DNA from 4 places in the Brevibacillus composti genome. Region 1 is predicted to be linked to each of the others. Evidence: riboswitches for the same ligand, from Rfam matches in the RefSeq annotation. Region 1 holds a riboswitch; each other region holds the start of a gene.

Region 1 (3,743 bases):
TCCAGGTGGCGCTTGGCCGCAAAATCGCTGTCGCCCCAGGCGTAAATGCCGTGATTGCGGATCAAAACGCCGGGAACCTCGGGGGTGATCACTTTTTCAATCGCGGCAGCCAGCGTCGGAATATCAGCAAAATTCTCGACAATGGGGACAGTGATGCGGGCGTTTTCTTCCCAGATGCCCAGCCCTTTGATCAATTCCTGTCCCTGTATGGAAAAGGCCCGCTGCCCGAAGTACAGTTCGGAGATCAGGTTGTTCCAGACGGTGTGGACGTGGAAGCAGGCCTGCGCCTGCGGAATCTGCCGATAGACGACGACGTGAATCATCGTTTCTGCCGAGGGCTTGAGGGCTGTCGGCTCTACCGGGCGCGAATCGCCGTCTACCACCAGGTAGTCCTCCGGAGACAGCTTGGTCTTGTCCTTGCCGCTGGCTGTCACCGCGAATTGCAAAGGGTCGCTGCTCAATTTGATCGAGAGATTGCCGCTGGTCCCGGGAAACCAGTCACGGCGGGCAAAAGTCAGCTTGGCGTCGTCCAGGCGGCGAAAAGCATCCAAGCGCTGTTCAAGTGTTATGGTCATGTTGGTTGAACCTCCTGTTGCCGTTTCAACTCCTGCAAGACGGCAATCACATCGTGGAACGTGGCAAACGGCCGGTAAGGCAGCCCCAGCTCCTCGCTTTTTTCGGCCAGCAGGGAACGGGCGATGACGAAATCGGCGATCTTGGCACCGGCCAGATCGGTAATCGAATCCCCGATCACGACGCGGTAGTAGTGCTGTGGATCATAGCGGCGAATCACGGTCGTTTTGCACATGCCGCAGCGATTGTCGCAATGTTCGTCGCAGGCATGGGGCCAGGTGATCGTAATTCTCGGGCCGCTAAAGTCACTGCCGTTGCAGTAAATGGGTACATCCAGCCCAAACGGAGCGAGAATCGGCTCTACAAAAAAGTCGATCCCGCCGCTGGTGACAAGCAGCTCGATGCCCTCTTCCCGGCAAAAGCGGACGAACTCTTCAAACCCGGGGCGGATAGCCGCTTCGGCCACGATGAAGTCGATGATCTCCTGTTTCTTGGCGGAGGGGATGAGCTGGAACAGTTTCCCGACTCCCTCCTGTATGGAGATTTTCTGGGTCAGAATCTGTTCGATCAGCTCCTCCCGCTCCGGGGGAGCAAACCGGCGCATAATGGCGACGATATTGTCTTTTTCCGTAATCGTTCCGTCAAAATCACAAAACAGCACGAGGGATTTGCTCACCGGCCCGCCCCCCATTTCTGCAGGGCCGCTGCCAGCTCCGCCGATTCCGCCGCCGCTTCTTCCAGGGTGCGGCCGGCGACCACCGCATCGATCGCTGCCACAAAGGCGCGGGCGCCCGCCGTCGCGCCGCCGGGGTGGCCGTGAATCCCGCCGCCTGCGTTGACGACCTGATTCAGGCCGAAATCTTCGTACAGCTGCGGCACCAGACCGGGATGGATGCCCGCAGACGGTACCGGAAAGGACTGGCGAAGGCTCCCGCTCGGCTCGGTCAGATGCTGGGAGAGCTGCAGCGCCTCCGCTTTGTTCAGGGCGACATTGCCGTATGGCGAAGGAAACAGTACCAGATCCGCTCCGGCCAGGCGCATCAGCTTGCCGAGGAGCAGCGGCGTGGCGATGCCGTAGTCCGGCGAAGGATAGAAGGCTCCGGCCAGTGCTGGATGGGCCATGATCGGCACTTGTACATCAGGGTCTGCAGCCAGGCGGTGCAGGGCGTCGTAGCCAAAGGCGAGGACGTTGAACAAAAGGCAGTCCGCCCCAGCCTCCACCGCACGTTTTGCGCGGTCGTTCAGCTCGTGAACAGGTCCAGTCAGGTTCGCCGCATAGATGACCGGTTTGCCGGTCTCCGCTTCGGTCTGGCGGGCGATTTGTTTAAAGGCGGAAATCCGCTCGAGAAAAGGAGCCCGATCATCGGCAAAGAAAATTTCGTCATCCTTTACCAGATCGACGCCGCCCAGGGCTTGTGCGCGGAACTGCGTCTTCAGATCGTCAAAAGGGAGTCCCAGGCAGGATTTGAAGATGCTCATCAAGAGCGGACGGCCATGGGCCCCAAGGCGCTCGCGCAGTCCGGCAATGCCGTATTTCGGCCCGGGAAAAGCGGAGAGAAACGAGTCCGGGAATTGAACGTCGACCAGCTTGATTTTGCCGTCCATGGACAGCTTCCCGAAGATGCCGGTCAAGAGGGACGGGATGTCTTTTGTAAAGTTGCGAAGCGGATAACTGACCGTAATCAGTCCGCGGCTCTCGCCGTTGTCCAAAGTGTCCAGCGTCTGGCTGCCGACCGCTTCGCCCAGGTAGGGCTTCAGCTCCTCCTGCTTGGCAGCGGGCAGGTCAGTCCAGCTCCCGACCGTCATGCCGACGGCGATCGCTTCCGCCTTTTTCTGCAAGTCTTTGGCCTGAGTGAGATAGGTGACGAGGATGCGTTGCTCGCTCAATGAGGGACCCTCCTTTTGCTCTCAAGACAGATAAAAAGCCTCCCCATCGTGGAGGGGAGGCGGTTCGTTCCGTAAACGTGTTCGTCTCCTCTCATCTCTCGGTTTAGAGTCGAAACACGGATCATACGCCGCAGGGTTCGACTCTTACCGTTGGAATTAGCACCGTTTCGCCACCCGAAATAGGTGAGCGCCGGTTGCCGGGCATCATTGGGCCAGTCCCTCAGCCAGCTCGCGATAAGAGTTTGAATGAATCCTATGAGTTTTGTCTTGCGATACCCCTAATGATATGACGTTCGTTTTCGGGAGTCAACCCTTGTTTTGGCGGGGAAGCCGGTTTGTCTGGCACGGTATAAAGGCTGGCCGATGTTGCTCGCGTTGTCTTAAAGATCATCATCAAAAAGTGTTGACAGCGATGGAGAGGCGCGTGTATGATTCAAACTAATCAAAACTGCATACGTTGGATACCTTATCCAGAGAAGGTGGAGGGACTGGCCCGATGATACCCGGCAACCGACATACGCTGGCCTCAGCAGACGCTGAAGGCGGATGACTAGCGATGTGCACGGTGCTAATTCCAGCAGAAGCAAAAGTATTCTGGAAGATAAGGGGGAGACACACGCTTGCTGCGTACGGTTGCGACCTCTTTTCTTCGGGAAAAGAGGTCTTTTTGATGTTCGCCGGGCCCTGATGCCCGTGTTGTTTTGGCGGAAGCATACCCTTTTAGGAAATAGACGAAATGATAACGGAGAGGAGCAATCTATCATGGCGTATCGTGCGTTGAGCGAGCAAGAGGCAGTGCAGTATGTAAAAGAATTGCCCGGTCTGTTCGAACCGGGAGCCGAGCTGACATCCCGGGAGATTGGCGACGGCAACCTCAATCTGGTTTTCCACATCCGGGAGGAAGCGACAGGGAAAAGCGTGATCGTCAAGCAGGCGCTGCCGTACGCCCGCGTCGTGGGGGAATCCTGGCCGCTGACGCTGGACCGCGCCCGCATCGAAAGCGAAGCGCTGCGGATTCAGTACAAGCATGTGCCTGACCTGGTGCCGGAGGTGTACCACTATGATGCCGAGCTGGCCCTGACCGTCATGGAGGATCTGAGCGATCACGTCTTGATGAGAAAAGGGTTGATCGAAGGGGAGCGCTACCCTCACTTTGCCAAGCACATCGGACGGTTCATGGCGCATACGCTCTTTTACACATCGGATCTGGGTGCCCATCCCTACGAGAAAAAAACGCTCGTCGGAACATTCTTGAATCCGGAATTATGCAAAATTACGGAAGA
Region 2 (3,743 bases), 910 kb from region 1:
GCGGATCGATGTACGCGGTTACGCTGCGCTTTGTCAATACGGCGGTCTTTTCCACAAACGTGACGCTTGACGCGCTGTTGATGACGATTATCGGCGGGGTCGGTACCCTGTACGGGGGGATCATCGGGTCGGCGCTGATTTTGCTGGCGCATGCGGGCTTAACCGATCTTGCCAAGGTTCACTGGATTTTTGAGCGGTGGATGATTTTCTTTGGGGCCGTGTATATTCTCGCTGTCATGTTTTTCCCGCAGGGGATCATCGGCGGCATGAAAAACTGGCTGTCAAAACGGAGAAAAAGCATGGAGGAAAAGAAGCCTGACAACGCCCAAGAAAGAATGCGGTACGTATCAGAAGAGGAGTGAAGCTGATTGGCAAAGGGCGCCATTTCGCTGCGCTACGTCCTGGAGGGAACAGGCCATGATGTGGTATTGATTCATGGATTGGGCCAAAGGCTGGAAGATTGGGATGTGCAAAAAGAGGCGTTGGTCAACAATGGGTACCGTGTATTGACCTTTGATTTGAGAGGACATGGCGAGTCGGAATGGACCGCGGAAGAGGTGAATATCCGGACCTATGCGCATGACCTGAACCGGTTGTTGTGTCAGTTGTCGATTGATAGGGCGCATCTGGTTGGGCTGTCCATGGGAGGCGCCATCGCGCAAATGTTTTATCGGGACTTTCCGGAAAAGGTTCAGACGCTTGTTCTCGCCGCCACATTTTCCTACTTTCCCGAAAATATGAAACAGTCCAGCTTGGAGAGCCGACTCTCTTACATCGATCAGGGGAAAATGGAAGAGTTGGCTGAGTTGATTGCGAGACGGTCGTTTACCGAGAATGCTCCGATCGAGTTGATCGAGAACATGAAAAAGACCATCGCTGATAATCATCTTGCCGCTTACAGAGGCTCCATGATCGCCTCCATAAATGCGGACAGCAGAGAGTATTTGGCAGAAATCGAAGTGCCTGTTCTCATCATCGTGGGAGAGGGAGACCTGACAACTCCCCTGGCATGCAGCCAGTATCTGCACCAGCATATAAAAAACTCCCGCTTGGTGGTAATACCCGAAGCACGGCATATGCTAACGCAGGAACGACCGGACTCATTCAATCGGGAGCTGCTGCAATTTTTGCGTGAAATGCGTGAACGATGACAGCATGTCGGTATCCCTCTCAGCGCCGGATCCCGATTGATCATGTTCTTGACGTGTTTCATGGAATTCTTTACAATGAAAGCGAAACAGGTTACCACCATTCTTATCCAGAGAGGCAGAGGGACTGGCCCGATGAAGCCCGGCAACCGTCGCGTTCGCGCGACAAGGTGCCAATTCCTGCAAGACGATTTGTCGTCTTGGCAGATAAGAAGCGAGAGCATGTGCGTATGTAAAGCCGGCCTTCTTCTTGTCTGAAGAGGGTTTTTTTATTACCAAAAAATATACAGCTTTCTTATCCAGAGAGGCGGAGGGACTGGCCCGATGAAGCCCGGCAACCGTCACGTTCAGCGTGACAAGGTGCCAATTCCTGCAGGACGCTTGAAGTGTCCTGAAAGATAAGAAGGAGGCCCCCGTCTCTACACAAGCCTTCTTCTGCGGAAGAGGGCTTTTCCGCTTTCTGGGTCTGAAAGAAAAAGGAGTGTTTGGCGATGAGTACGGGTGTGGTAAAGGTTGGGTTGCTGGGTGTCGGAACAGTAGGCGGCGGGGTGTTGAAGACCATTCGTTCGCAGCAGCAGAAGCTCTCCGAGCGGCTGGGCCGCCGTGTCGAGGTGGTCAAGGCGCTGGTCCGGGATACGGATAAGCAGCGGGCGGTGCAGATCGACCGCGATCTGGTCACCACCTCGTTTGAGGACGTGCTGGACGCAGAGGTGGACATCGTCGTGGAGGTGATGGGCGGAGTAGATCCGGCCTATGACTATGTGCGGGCCTTGATGGAAAAGGGCTGTCATATCGTGACGGCAAACAAGGAGCTGCTCGCCAAGCGAGGGGCCGAACTGGTCGAGCTGGCCAACCGCCACCACGTGCAGCTCGCCTATGAGGCGAGTGTCGCGGGCGGGATCCCCATCCTGGGGGTGCTCCGCCAATTCCTGCGGACGAATGAGATCACCTCAGTCAGCGGGATATTAAACGGTACGACCAACTACATCCTGACGCAGATGGAGCAGCATCAGCTTCCGTATGAGGTGGCGCTGAAGCAGGCGCAGGAGCTGGGATATGCCGAGGCGGACCCGACCTCTGATGTGGAAGGCTGGGACGCTCTCTACAAGTCCTACATCCTCGCCCAGCTCGTGTACGGTGAGTCCCTGCCGCTGCATGCGGCCGAGCGGAAGGGGATTGACTCTCTGCATCTCGGACAGCTGGCGCTCGCACAGGAGCTGGGCTATCGAATCAAGCTGCTGGCCCGGGCCTCCCGGACAGAGGGGGCGATCCAACTGTCTGTCAGCCCGACGCTGCTGCCGCTGGATCATCCGCTTGCCCAGGTGCAGGATGCCTACAATGCCGTGCAGGTATCGGGAAACATCGTTGGCGATCTCCTGTTCATGGGAAAAGGGGCAGGAGAGCTGCCTACCGCAAGCGCGGTTGTGGAAGACCTGGCCTTTTTGCTGACACAGCGCTTCACGCCCCACCCGATCTGGCAGGAGCGGCAGGCAGACAAGGTCCGTCCACAGGAACAAAAGTGGAGCTTCTGTTATCTGGAGAGCGAAGGCTCACAAGGGTCGCCGGACCAGATCCTGCATTTTTTGGATCGGGCAGGAGTTGAGGTAGTCAAGCAGCGAATTCAGTATGATTGGGCAAATGTCCTGCGCATCGGCCTCGTCGCAAGCGGGTTTACCGATGAGCATGGAGAGCTGTTGCACCGCGATTTTGGCATCCGTGCAGATGTATTTCCCGTACTGGCTCCCTGAGGTGAGAGAAAGGAGGACGCAGATGGAAAAAAAGGTTGTGCTGGCGATTGACCAGGGGACGACCAGCTCGAGGGCCATCCTGTTTGACCGGCAAGGCAGCATCGTCGGGCTGGCGCAGAAGGAATTCACCCAGCTTTTTCCGGGTCCGGGGTGGGTCGAGCATAATGCGCTGGAAATCTGGTCCTCGGTCGTCGGCGTCATCGGCGAGGTATTGGCGAGCCACAATATCTCAGCGCTGGAAGTGGCTGCGATCGGCATAACCAATCAGCGAGAGACGACCGTAGTTTGGAACAAACATACGGGCGTACCGGTCTATCATGCCATCGTCTGGCAGTCGAGGCAGACCTCCGCGATTTGCGAGCAATTGAAAAAGCAGGGATATGACGAGCTGTTTCGGAGCAAAACAGGGCTCTTGATCGACGCCTATTTCTCCGGCACCAAAGTAAAATGGATTCTCGACCATGTGGACGGGGCGAGGGAGCAGGCAGAGCGCGGCGAGCTGCTGTTTGGAACGATCGACACCTGGCTGATCTGGAAGCTGTCGGGAGGCCGGGCCCATGTCACGGACTATACCAATGCCTCCCGTACGCTAATGTACAATATCTTCGATCTCCAGTGGGATGAGGAGCTGTTGGATCTGCTGGACGTGCCGCGCTCCATGCTGCCCGAGGTGAGAAGCAGCTCCGAGGTGTACGCCACGACCGACAGGGATCTCTTTTTCGGCGCCGAAGTGCCCATCTCCGGCGCTGCGGGCGACCAGCAGGCGGCCTTGTTCGGGCAGGCATGCTTCGATCGGGGGATGGCCAAAAATACGTACGGCACGGGCTGTTTTCTTTTGATGAATACA
Region 3 (3,743 bases), 760 kb from region 1:
TATGAACGAAGAAGGCAAGCAGGTCACTCGTTACAATTTGAAAGAATTGGCGGAAAAGGACCCGGCTACGCTGAATCTTCTCTTGAAAACGCAAGCCGATCATCTGTACATCGTCGTGGACAAACTGAATCTCGACGTAAAAATGCAGACCTTTATCGAACAAAATGAAGCGGAATGGAACCGCATCTACAATCAGTATTACAGCGACATCTACCTGGAAGTGCGGTTGAACGAGGAGGACCAAGGCTTTCTGAGCCTGACACCGGAAACCAAGGAGAACACGACCTACCTGAGGGGGGAAGTGACGGAAGACGTCACCAAAGTCGTGGTCGTCAAGCCAAACGGCGATACGATCGAGGTCGTGCCGACGGCCAAAGATACCTTTACCGTGAGCTTTGCGGCCGTCGTCAGTGCCACCCCCAAGTACGCTACCGTGAAGGCGTATGTCGACGACAAACTGGTTGACACGCGTGAGGTGCAAGTGAATACCGGGACAGTGGTGGACAGCGACGTAGTCATTCATACCCAGGCCGTACTGGATAAAAGCAAGGGCGAACTGAAAGTAAACGGGGTCGTAAATACCGAACATGGCAAGGTAGTCGTCACCTATGACGGCGAAACGAGAGGGGCCGGGGTGAAAAAGCTGTGGGAAGGCGTCGGTTCCTACTCGGTTACCTTCAAAGATGCCGTAGCGGGCAAAGGAAAAGTCCTGGTCGAAGTGTACAAGGACGGCAAAAAACTGGATTCTGAGTGGGTGGAAGTGGTTGTAACCGGAAAAGAGGAAAAACGGTCCAAACCAGATCCGGCCAAGCCTGACACGTACACGATCACCGGAAAAGCCAAGCTGGATGCCAAAGACAAGGAAATCGAAGTAGAAGGAAAAGTAAGCGGCTACGCCAAGAACAAGAAGGCGAAGCTATACGTGATTGCGCCAGACGGAAACAGACATGAAGTGAAGGTGGATGACGAAGGCGAGTTTGAGGCAAAGCTGTCGTACAAAAACCGTTCGTACAGCGCCAAATCCGTCCGTCTGGAACTGGTGATCGACGGCAAGACTGTCGCGACTGCCGACATCCCTCATGGCACACCGGTTAACGGGGAGGAAAAGGGCAAGGGCAAAGAGAAGAAGCATCCAAACGGCAATGCCTACGGCTATTGGAAAAAACACGGCAATGATGATCACGGCGACGATGACCGTGACGATGAACGGGATGACGACTAAGGCTGACCGTAATAACCGGCTACGTAGTCAACAATTTGGCGAATGTAGTCGCCGATAATGGGGACAGCGAAGAATTTGCTCAGGACGGAGCCCAGCAGGGCGAGTACAATGGCTGTTCCGATCGTCAGTCCCAAGCCCCGTGCCAAGCCTGCGAGGAAATTCGTGACAAGCAGCTTGCGCGGGGCTGTATAATTTTGAATCACGTCAGCCAGGCGAATATCCTCCAAAAACAGGGCGATTTTGTCCATGCGCTCGTTTAGCTTGCGCACTTCCTGCAATTCGGCGAGCAGTTGATCGATCTTTTCTAACAGGCGGTCCACAGGGGTAGTCTGCATCTGAAAATCTCCTCCTGTCATCTGTTGTTCCAAGTATCTAACAGTCTAGGGAAAATGAGGGCAAGAATCAAGCGGGACCGGAAAGGTTTGCCTATCGTTACCCTGACAGGTACAATAGACATGACATTACTTTATGACGAGGAGGCTTCGGAATGGCTGAGACTGTATCCCAGACACTTTCGGAGGAATTGTTTGGGCTGTTGCAACAGGAGCGCTTTGTGACGCTGGGTACGATTGACCACGAGTCAGGAGCTCCTTCGCTCAGCTCGCTTTCCTGGACATACGCGGCTACCCCGCAAGTCATCCGGTTTGCGGTCGATAATCGCTCGCGCATCCTGGCCAATATTGCCAAACAGCCGCAAGTCGTTCTGCACTTGATCGGCGCCGGTTCATCCTACGCGATCAATGGCCGGGCGGTCGTAAAAACCGAACGGATGGAGAATGTTCCGCTGAAGCTGGCGATGGTGGAAGTGACGATTGAAGCTGTACGCGATGTCATGTTCTACGGCTCGCGTATCTCTGTGGAACCCCAGTATGAAAAAACGTATGACAAAAATGCGGCGGCCAAGCTGGACAATCAGGTGATGACCGCGCTGCGCGGGGCTGAATAAAAGTAGACAGCAGCAAAAAGAAATAAGTTGACAGTTTCTTATTTTTTCCGGTAGTATTAGGATCAATCAAATGAATAGCAAACTTCTTATCCAGAGTGGCGGAGGGACTGGCCCGATGATGCCCGGCAACCAATTTTCCTGTGATCCTTGTATGAGCAGGACAATACGGTGCTAATTCCTGCAGAGCGATGTTTTGCTCTGAAAGATGAGAAGGGTTTGCTTACGGCGACGTAAACAAAGCCTTCTTTTCAGAGGAAAAGGGGGCTTTTTTCATGCCCTCGTTCAACATGGGAGGGGAGAGAGAAAGATGCATGTAGAAACCAAACTGGTTCAAGCGGGAGTGGGACGCGACGGGACGACCGGCGCAGTCAGCTTTCCCGTCTATTACGCGACGGCCTATCGTCACCCGTCTTTGGGGCAGAGTACAGGATATGACTATGCACGAACGGCCAATCCGACGCGAACGGTCGTAGAGGAAGCCATCGCCGAAGCGGAGAGCGGCGACGCGGGCTTTGCCTGTGCATCGGGCATGGCCGCCATTCACACCGTGATGGGCTTGTTTTCCAAAGGAGATCACCTGATCGTGTCGCTTGACTTGTACGGGGGCACGTATCGTCTGTTCGAGCAGGTCCTGACCCGTTACGGCCTGCAGTTCAGCTACGTGGACCTGCGCGATCTGCGAGCGCTGGAGGATGCCGTGCGGCCGGAGACAAAAGCGGTGTTTATCGAAACGCCGACCAACCCGTTGATGCAGATTACCGACATCCGGGCTGTCTCGGTCATCGCAAAGAAATACGGGCTGCTCACACTGGTCGACAATACGTTTATGACACCCTACTGTCAGCGGCCATTGGAGTTGGGGGCCGATCTGGTGCTGCACAGCGCCACCAAGTATCTCGGCGGGCATAATGACGTGCTGGCGGGCCTGATTGTGACAAAGGGAGCGGAGTTGTCTGAAAAGGTTCGGTTTTTGCACAATTCCATCGGCGCCGTCCTCGGTCCGCAGGACAGCTGGCTGCTCCTCAGAGGGATGAAAACCCTCGCCCTGCGCATGGAGCGGCATCAGAGCAATGCTCTGGCGATCGCGGAAAAACTGCGGGAGCACCCCGCCGTGGCAGAGGTCTTTTATCCGGGGCTGACCGACCATCCGGGCTATGAGATTCAGAGCGGGCAGGCGAGCGGCTACAGCGGCATGGTATCATTCCGGGTGCGCTCTGCCGCACAGGTGGCTCCTTTCCTGGAGCACCTGCGGATCGTCTCCTTTGCCGAGAGTCTGGGAGGCGTAGAGTCGCTGTGCACCTACCCGGCCACCCAGACCCATGCCGATATCCCGCAGGAGATTCGCGAGTACGTGGGCGTATGCGATCGGCTGCTGCGGCTGTCGGTCGGGATCGAGCATCCCGAAGATTTAATCGCGGATATCAGCCAGGCGCTCGACGCCACCCTGAGCCTGATCGCAGGGGAGTGTACCCGATGAAATTTGCAACCAAGCTGCTGCACGGAACCTCTTGTTTCGATCCTGTCACCGGGGCGGCCTCGACGCCCATCTATCAGGCCTCTACCTTTCACCAGGCC
Region 4 (3,743 bases), 1.3 Mb from region 1:
AAGCCGGGCAAATACTACATCCGGCTGAACAGCTTTGTGCCGTTCAAATACGACTCCTACCGGCTTACGCTGACCAAACAGACATTGATCGAAGGATACCGCGACATCAGCACGCACTGGGCCCGAAATGAAATCGCCAGACTGAGCCGCAAGGGCGTGGTCAAGGGCTTTGACGACGCTACCTTCCGGCCGGACCAATCCGTCACGCGAGCCCAGTTTGCGACGATGCTGGTTCAGTCTATGCGGGCCAAGGGTGTCAATGTCGTTCCTTATGCGGGGAAAAGTCCGTTCCGTGACCTTTCCACCAACCACTGGGCCCATGCCAATATGATGACAGCGCACAAGCTCGGCATCATCCAGGGCTATCCGAACAACAGCATCAAGCCGGACCAGTCGATCACGCGGGCAGAGATGGCCCTGATGGTGGCGCGGGCGCATGATCTCTTGCTGTACAAGCGGAGCAAATCTTCCTTTGCCGATTTGCCGACCAGCCATTGGGCATCGCCGGCGGTGGAGGCGCTCGCCTCCAGGAACTGGATCAGCGGCTACGGACAAACATTCAAGCCGCAGGGCAGGGCTACGCGGGCGGAAGTGGTCGTCCTGCTGGCCAAAGCTTACCAATTGTAATCCGATGGAAAAGGAGAGAATAGAACATGAAAAAAGCAACCAAGGGATTTCTCGCCCTGGCCATAGTCGGAACAGCGGTCTTTGCATCGCAAGCACTGGCTGACGGAAACGGCGGCGTGCCGGGTTCGGTCGACGATCCGGTTGTCACCAAAAGCTATGTTGATCAGCAAATCCGGCAGGCTTTGGGCGGAGGCGGAGGCAGTGTCTCCAATGGATTGACCGTGGTGGAGCTGTATCCGGGGCAGACGCTCTACGGCTTTGAAGGGACCGAATTTATCGTTCGCACCGGCAAGGTACAAGCCGTAGCAGGCAATAAAGGCGACGGCTTGACCGATATTACCGAAGGAGCCGACCTGCGCGGCGGAGCACTCGTGCAGGCCAATCACCTGCTTCTGATTGCCCGCTCTGACAATCGCGGTCTGCGCCTACAGTCGGGGTACGACAACGTGGCCTACATCATGGTCCGGGGCAAGTACGAAATACGCTAACCGCTTATTGACACCGGAGATAAAAACGATTATTCTATAAACCGTAATGGATACTCTTATCCAGAGCAGGCGGAGGGACTGGCCCCATGAAGCCCGGCAACCGACTCGAGCGGTGCTAACCAGCAGAACGGTAACCTGTTCTGGCCGATAAGAGGGTAGGGAACGCAATCACAGCACCTTTTCCTCACATACAGGAAAAGGTTTTTTTTTGCTTGTGCCGTCGTCTAATAATAACCTGTTTCGGCTACCACACTATTTGTATGAGGTCAAAGGAGGTATTTACATTGGCTTTGCAAAAAGGGCGTCGTCTGTTTACTTCTGAATCCGTCACAGAAGGTCATCCCGACAAGATTTGCGACCAAATTTCCGACTCGATCCTGGATGCGATTTTGTCCAAGGACCCGAATGCTCGCGTCGCATGCGAAACTTCCGTTACCACGGGTCTGGTGCTCGTGGCGGGAGAAATCACCACCAATACTTACGTAGATATTCAAAAGCTCGTTCGTGACACCATCCGTGAAATCGGCTACGATCGCGCCAAGTTTGGTTTTGACGCCGACACTTGCGGCGTACTGACAGCGATTGGCGAGCAGTCTGCAGACATTGCCCTCGGCGTAGACCAGGCATTGGAAGCGCGTGAGGGTACCATGACAGATGCGGAGATCGAAGCAATTGGCGCCGGCGACCAAGGCCTGATGTTCGGCTTTGCTTGCAACGAGACACCTGAGCTGATGCCGCTGCCGATCAGCATGGCTCACCAATTGGCGCGCCGTCTGACTGAAGTACGCAAAAACGGCCAGCTGAGCTATCTGCGCCCGGATGGAAAAACACAGGTTACAGTGGAGTACGATGGGGACAAGCCAGTCCGCATCGACACGATCGTCATCTCGACGCAGCACGCGCCTGAAGCAACGCTGGAGCAAATCAAACAAGACCTCACCGAGCATGTGATCAAGCCGGTTGTGCCAGCTGAACTGCTGGATGCCGAAACCAAATATTTCATTAACCCGACAGGACGTTTTGTTATCGGCGGCCCGCAGGGTGATGCCGGTTTGACCGGACGCAAAATCATCGTAGATACCTACGGCGGTTATGCTCGTCACGGCGGCGGCGCTTTCTCCGGGAAAGATCCGACAAAAGTGGACCGCTCCGGTGCGTACGCAGCGCGCTATGTGGCGAAAAACATCGTGGCAGCCGGCCTCGCCGACAAATGTGAAGTTCAGGTAGCATACGCTATTGGCGTGGCGCAGCCTGTTTCCATCAGCGTCGATACCTTTGGCACCGGCAAGGTGGCGGAGGAGCATCTGGTGACGCTGATCCGCAAGCATTTTGATCTTCGTCCTGCCGGTATCATTAAGCAGCTTGATCTGCGCCGCCCGATTTACAAGCAGACAGCGGCCTACGGCCATTTCGGCCGCAATGACTTGGATGTGCCATGGGAGCGCACAGACAAGGCGGAAGCGCTCAAGCAGGATGCAGCCGCATTCATGCAGCAATAACAGATGCCTGGAGAGCCTGGTGATTCACCGGGCTCTTTTTTGTGCCTGAGGGGCCGCTGTGGAGCGGACAGTGAAGCCTCCCTGCAGGGCGGAGAACGGAGCTTAGCATGGGAACATGATTCTTCTCACTACAGCCCCGCTATTCGTTTTACTGGTTAAAAGGCACACGGAATTCGATATAACCGCTTATATGCTCCCGGGCAATGGGTAAATAGACAGGAGCTTTACTGGAATTCAGTTCATAAAGGAATCTGTTTGCGTACGTCGAAATTCCTATATAGGCATAGAGGAGGGATCTGTTTGCCGAAGAGACTGCCCTTCCTTCTCGTATTTTTCATGACTTTAGGGCTGGTTGTAGCTGGCGGACTGCTCGGGACATCCTCTTTTTTACAACTAGAGGAGTCAAAAGTGCAACCTTTCCCCCATGTGATTACGTCTATAAGCACAAGTGAGAAAAACGAAGCTTTGCCACAAAAAGATGACAGCCGGGAAAAAGCTGTTTCCTCAGCATTATGGTACAGAAATCGGGTAGTTGTTTTGACGTACCATCATGTGACCGACAATTCTGACCAGCGCTATGTCATCGGTGCTGATGCATTCGAAAAACATATGGAGTTTCTGTACGAAAACAACTTTCATCCGATTTCGTTGACAGAGTTTGTCCGTTTTGTGGAAACGGGTGTGCTGCCCACCGCCAATGCGGTGCTGATCACTTTTGACGATGGGTACGAAAGCTATTACACCCATGCCTTTCCCGTGATGGAGCGTTATCAGTTTCCGTCCGTCAATTTTGCCATCCTGGGACGACTGCGAGATACGGACGAGCGCAAACGGGAGAACATGACCATGCCGCTGTCCAGGCCGCAGGTAAAAGAGATGCTGCAAACCGGGTTGGTGGACATCGGTTCTCATACGTACAGCCTGCATGATGAGAAGGCGCGCAACGAATGGGGAGAGCTGGGTCCGGAGACCGCTCCCGTCTATGTTGAAGATCTGGAGCGGCTCGAAGACGAGCAGGAGTACCGAACACGCCTGTATGTGGACTTTACCATGTCTCGCGTCGGCCTGAGCGATCTGGTCGGCAAACAGGTGGAAACCATTTCGCTGCCGTTTGGCTACAGCAACGAAA

The links. Region 1 has a riboswitch for S-adenosylmethionine ahead of JD108_RS04270 (2,3-diketo-5-methylthiopentyl-1-phosphate enolase). Riboswitches for the same ligand answer to the same signal wherever they lie in the genome.
Region 2: another riboswitch for S-adenosylmethionine. It lies ahead of JD108_RS09000 (homoserine dehydrogenase); the one in region 1 lies ahead of JD108_RS04270 (2,3-diketo-5-methylthiopentyl-1-phosphate enolase).
Region 3: another riboswitch for S-adenosylmethionine. It lies ahead of JD108_RS08340 (aminotransferase class I/II-fold pyridoxal phosphate-dependent enzyme); the one in region 1 lies ahead of JD108_RS04270 (2,3-diketo-5-methylthiopentyl-1-phosphate enolase).
Region 4: another riboswitch for S-adenosylmethionine. It lies ahead of metK (methionine adenosyltransferase); the one in region 1 lies ahead of JD108_RS04270 (2,3-diketo-5-methylthiopentyl-1-phosphate enolase).

What each region holds. Positions count from the first base shown of each region.
Region 1 covers NZ_CP066308.1:825,688-829,430, forward strand. Annotated here, with positions in the region: gene JD108_RS04260 (methylthioribulose 1-phosphate dehydratase) at 1-575, opposite strand, end outside; gene JD108_RS04265 (2-hydroxy-3-keto-5-methylthiopentenyl-1-phosphate phosphatase) at 572-1,249, opposite strand; gene JD108_RS04270 (2,3-diketo-5-methylthiopentyl-1-phosphate enolase) at 1,246-2,460, opposite strand; SAM riboswitch class I at 2,549-2,701, opposite strand; SAM riboswitch class I at 2,924-3,068, shown strand; gene mtnK (S-methyl-5-thioribose kinase) at 3,223-3,743, shown strand, end outside.
Region 2 covers NZ_CP066308.1:1,731,858-1,735,600, forward strand. Annotated here, with positions in the region: gene JD108_RS08990 (branched-chain amino acid ABC transporter permease) at 1-362, shown strand, start outside; gene JD108_RS08995 (alpha/beta fold hydrolase) at 369-1,151, shown strand; SAM riboswitch class I at 1,252-1,362, shown strand; SAM riboswitch class I at 1,441-1,553, shown strand; gene JD108_RS09000 (homoserine dehydrogenase) at 1,640-2,896, shown strand; gene glpK (glycerol kinase GlpK) at 2,919-3,743, shown strand, end outside.
Region 3 covers NZ_CP066308.1:1,586,543-1,590,285, forward strand. Annotated here, with positions in the region: gene JD108_RS08325 (hypothetical protein) at 1-1,222, shown strand, start outside; gene JD108_RS08330 (DUF5665 domain-containing protein) at 1,219-1,557, opposite strand; gene JD108_RS08335 (pyridoxamine 5'-phosphate oxidase family protein) at 1,710-2,168, shown strand; SAM riboswitch class I at 2,252-2,380, shown strand; gene JD108_RS08340 (aminotransferase class I/II-fold pyridoxal phosphate-dependent enzyme) at 2,476-3,645, shown strand; gene JD108_RS08345 (aminotransferase class I/II-fold pyridoxal phosphate-dependent enzyme) at 3,642-3,743, shown strand, end outside.
Region 4 covers NZ_CP066308.1:4,028,970-4,032,712, reverse strand. Annotated here, with positions in the region: gene JD108_RS20185 (S8 family peptidase) at 1-627, shown strand, start outside; gene JD108_RS20180 (hypothetical protein) at 654-1,115, shown strand; SAM riboswitch class I at 1,169-1,269, shown strand; gene metK (methionine adenosyltransferase) at 1,406-2,614, shown strand; gene JD108_RS20170 (polysaccharide deacetylase family protein) at 3,152-3,743, shown strand, end outside.